DNA from 2 places in the Paenibacillus sp. JCM 9796 genome. Region 2 is predicted to be linked to the other one. Evidence: predicted binding sites of a transcription regulator. Region 2 holds the regulator's gene; the other holds the start of a gene.

Evidence for each region. Region 2 encodes Rex, which represses fermentation and respiration genes when NADH is low (regulators of the CRP and FNR family bind a similar motif). Its sites were predicted from a motif close to TTGTGAAATATTTCACAA; they were not measured.
Region 1: ACZ439_RS16710 (cytochrome c oxidase subunit 2A) is a predicted target of Rex. The motif match lies at 1,040-1,057, and genes of this name have one in related genera.

What each region holds. Positions count from the first base shown of each region.
Region 1 is NZ_AP043723.1:3,464,970-3,467,171, forward strand. It holds gene ACZ439_RS16700 (response regulator) at 1-431, shown strand, start outside; gene ACZ439_RS16705 (LytS/YhcK type 5TM receptor domain-containing protein) at 644-958, opposite strand; gene ACZ439_RS16710 (cytochrome c oxidase subunit 2A) at 1,133-1,303, shown strand; gene ACZ439_RS16715 (cytochrome c oxidase subunit II) at 1,329-1,799, shown strand; gene ACZ439_RS16720 (b(o/a)3-type cytochrome-c oxidase subunit 1) at 1,826-2,202, shown strand, end outside.
Region 2 is NZ_AP043723.1:306,821-309,022, forward strand. It holds gene ACZ439_RS01460 (inorganic phosphate transporter) at 1-987, shown strand, start outside; gene ACZ439_RS01465 (redox-sensing transcriptional repressor Rex) at 1,048-1,668, opposite strand; gene dinG (ATP-dependent DNA helicase DinG) at 1,665-2,202, opposite strand, start outside.

The sequences.
Region 1 (2,202 bases), 2.5 Mb from region 2:
TCATTAAACCTTTCAAGATGGAGCGGGTTCGGCAAACGCTGGAACGATACCGTGCACAGCAAATGGCGCTTAGACCGGGGGAATCGGTAACGCAGGATCAGTTGGATGACCTTCTGATCAGCGGTGAAACCGCGAATGAAGCGGGGGCGAAGGAAGCTCCGGTTGATGATGTGCAAGTCCCGTCCGACGATCTGCCTAAAGGGCTTAATGCTGCGACGCTTAAGCAGGTGCTCAGCGTGATGAAGCTTCAGGGCGGCCGACTGTCTGCGGAGGAAACCGCGGCAGGAGTAGGCATCTCCCGGGTAACCGCCAGACGGTATTTGGAATTTCTGGAGAAACGCGGGATCGTGCGTCTTGAGGTGCATTATGGCGGCTTAGGCCGTCCCGTCAATCGATACGAATTGCAGCGCGATCCCAACAACCCCAAGTAATTGTCTTGGTAGGACTCTTGACGCGTATAAAGCCAATACGGAGCATCATGCCTGCTCGGCCTTTATTCGGAGCGTAGGAAGACTTGATGGCATTGTGGTTGATATTGAAATCTAGCGGCTTCACGATGGATCCCCCGGGCGAGACTTTGAGTCTGGCCTTTTGTTGTTCCCGCTCCATGCCCCTGTCGGTCGGGAGCTTTTTTTATTTGGGGCTAGATTCCTATTGAGTTTTGGACGGGAATAACAACGATGTGGAAGGCAAGATGTTCGGTAATCAGCGATTTCCGCAATGTCGTTCTGTAGATGTTGTGAAAAAACAGGGAGAAAGTAAAGGTGAAGGCTATGATGAGGACAGCCACCCATGTTCCTTCGCCGCCAAGATATAAACGGTAGATGATGAACTCAAGGAGAAGAAGAAGACCTGTTTGGATACCCCCAAACACCAGCCCAAAAAACATAATGACATAACGGATGTCAAAGAAAACGCCGTTTACCACACTGGAAGCAAAGGTCATGTAGAGCAGCAAACAGATAGAGCTTGTCAGGAGAATGAAGGCGAAACTCGGCAATGTTCTTCGCGAACAAACCAGGAAACAGCGGCAGCCCGCTTGTGCAAAAAATCACAGATGGATCGCTATGCGATCGATACAATAGAAACATGAGAAACGTCAAACCGCGCTTCAAATGAGGGAGGGGTTAAAGTGAGCGCCGACTTGCAGCAAATCAAGGAGCAAACGGATTCTAGGTCCATACCGGAACAGCCTAACCAAGAAACGGAATTTAAGGGCACGTTTGTCAGCGTCATGGCGCTGGGTGCATTTGTGGTGTTGATGTGGCTGGCGGTTTTCATCCTGTTCATCGTTCGACAATAACGAAATAAAGAAAGAAGGAAAGCCGATGCACATTCATCGTTTGGAGAAAATCTGGCTCACATTCGGGTTAGCCATGCTGTTTGTATTTCTCGGTATTTTGGGCATATCCGCTTTTGCCATGGGCGCTCAGCCACCCAGCCCGCACCGTCATATGATTGATCCGACCCGGGTACAGGAAACCGCCCCGTTCGATGCGCCGGGCATCAAGCAGGTTGCGGATGGCGAATACGAGGCTGTGATGATTGCTTACGCATTCGGATATTCCCCGAACAAAATGGAAGTGCCAGCCGGGTCTACGGTTCATTTTACGATTACCAGCCCGGACGTGATCCACGGCTTTGAAATCCCGGGGACCAACGTGAACATGATGGTGATTCCGGGGGAGGTCAGTCAAATTTCCCACAAATTTACGAAGCCGGGCGAGTATCTCATCCTGTGCAATGAATATTGCGGCACCGGTCATGAATATATGAATACCGTCATTGTCGTGAAATAAGCGATTTCAAAAGGGAAGGGAATGCCATGAATTCAAATCAATCGCAATCATTCAACCGTAGAGACGGGGCGCTTGTCGTCGCCCATATTGTGTTTGCTTTCGTGGCGCTGCTGCTTGGAGGCATTGCCGGTTTGCTGCAAAGCGTCGTGCGCGGAGGGATGTATACGCTGCCTGGAGGCATCGGCTATTATCAGCTTCTCACCGCCCACGGCGTGCTGATGGCGCTTGTCTTTACCACTTATTTTATTATCGGCTTCCTGTATTCGGGAGTTTCCAAGACGATGGGCGGCGAGCTGCTCCCCCTAACGCACCGGCTTGGCTGGGCGGGGTTTGTCCTCATGTCGCTCGGCACACTGATCGACGTAGTCATGATTTTGTTGAATAAAGCAAGCGTGTTATATAC
Region 2 (2,202 bases):
TTGATTGTAGTCGTTGCTTTGGCGCTTCTGTTCGATTTTATCAACGGATTTCACGATACGGCCAATGCTATCGCTACTTCTATTTCAACCAAAGCGCTGTCACCGAGATTCGCCATCATCTACGCGGCCGTTTTGAACTTTCTCGGCGCAATCTACTCGTCAGAAGTCGCTAAAACGGTGGGCGGTAAAGTCGCGAATCCGGCTACCATTGAGAACGGTATTTATATCGTCATCGCCGCCTTGATTACGGCTATACTTTGGAACTTGCTCACCTGGTATTACGGCATTCCGTCCTCTTCTTCCCACACACTTATCGGCTCGCTTGCCGGCGCCGTCATTGCAGGCGCAGGGATGGACGCTTTAAATTGGTCCGGGTTTCGTGAAATCATTCTGATTCTTGTCTTATCGCCAATTGTCGCGTTCGCTACCGGTATCGTGATTATGTGGATTATCCGGTTCTTTATTATGTCGACCGGTAACCAATCGCGTTCCAAGCTCAATCGCACGTTCCGCATTTTCCAAATTTTCTCGGCCGGACTGCTTTCCTTTTCCCACGGCGGGAACGACGCTCAGAAAGCGATGGGGATCATCGTATTCGCCTTGGTTGCGATGAACCAGCAAGACACGCTGGACGTTCCGCTCTGGGTTAAATTAGCCGCTGCAACCGCTATGGGCCTCGGAACCTCAATCGGCGGATGGCGCATTATCAAGACGATGAGCCGTAAGCTGCTGAAGATCGAGCCGATCAACGGCTTCGCTTCCGACCTGAACTCATCGATCGTCATTCAAACGTCGACCCATCTCGGGATGCCGTTATCGACAACCCACGTCATTTCCTCCTCGATCATCGGAACAGGTTCCGTGATGAGATTCCATGATGTCAAATGGGCAACGGTAACACGAATGATCTTGACCTGGATCATCACAATTCCGATCAGTATGGTGATTGCGTTCCTCATCTACAAAATCATTTACGCATTCGTATAATAATAGGACAAGCCCGTGCCGGTTCGGCACGGGCTTGTTGTTATTCATTTATCGGATAAATTAATCCAAATAATAAGCGAGGCTTTGCAGGTCCGTCGTGAAATCCGCATGGTGTACCCGTACATCGCTCGGCACTTTAATAATGAGCGGCGCAAAGTTCAAGATCGCTTCGACGCCCGCTTCGGTGAACTGGTTGGCGACCTGCTGCGCTTCCGGCGCAGGAACGGTAATAATCCCGATCCTGATCTGCAGCTCGCGAATCGTCGTCCCGAGCTCTTCCATCGGCTTTACTTTTAAGTTATTGATCGATTCGCCGATTTTGTTCGGTTGCGCGTCAAAGACAGCGACAATTTTCATGTTGTCTTTTAAATAAGCGTTGTAATTGCATAACGCGCGGCCCAAATTGCCCGCTCCGACCAGCGCGACGGGAATCACTTTATCAAGCTTCAAAATTTGTCTGATTTTCTCGATTAAATAATCGACATCATACCCGATGCCCTTCTTGCCGAATTCACCAAAATAAGCGAGATCTTTACGGATTTGGGCCGGATTCAGATCAAGTTTTTGTCCAAGATCCTGTGAAGATACGGTTGAAATATTTTTCTTGCTCAGCTCATTCAAGAATCGCAAGTAAATCGGCAGCCGTCGGACGACCGCCTCGGAAATTTTCATCGTTTTCATGCTTCGTTCTCCTCCATCCACCGCTTAATACGTGGAACCAACTGATTCGCAGTCATATGCTCGATCTTAGGTCCCGGCAGCGAATACAAGAAGTATTTCCCATAGTTCGTATCGATGACCCGGGTATCGTAAATAATGACGATCCCTTTGTCCGATGCGGTACGAACCAATCTTCCGAATCCCTGCTTGAAGCGAATAACCGCCTGTGGTACCGACAGCTTCATGAACGGATTCATATTCTTGGCCTTAAGCTTTTCCGTCTTCGCTTCCACAAGCGGATGCGTCGGCGGCTGGAACGGCAGCCGGACGATGGCCAGACAGGTGAGCGCGTCGCCCGGAATGTCGACGCCTTCCCAGAAGCTGCTCGTGCCCAGAAGCACGCAAGCAGGACTGCTCTGGAACATGCGCGTCAGCTTGCTTCGATTGCCGCTGTCCACGCCTTGTCCGAGCACGTTCACGCCGAACGGCGCCAGCATTTCCTTCAAACCGGCATGAACCGTCTTCAGCATGCGATTGGAAGTGAAAAGAACCAGC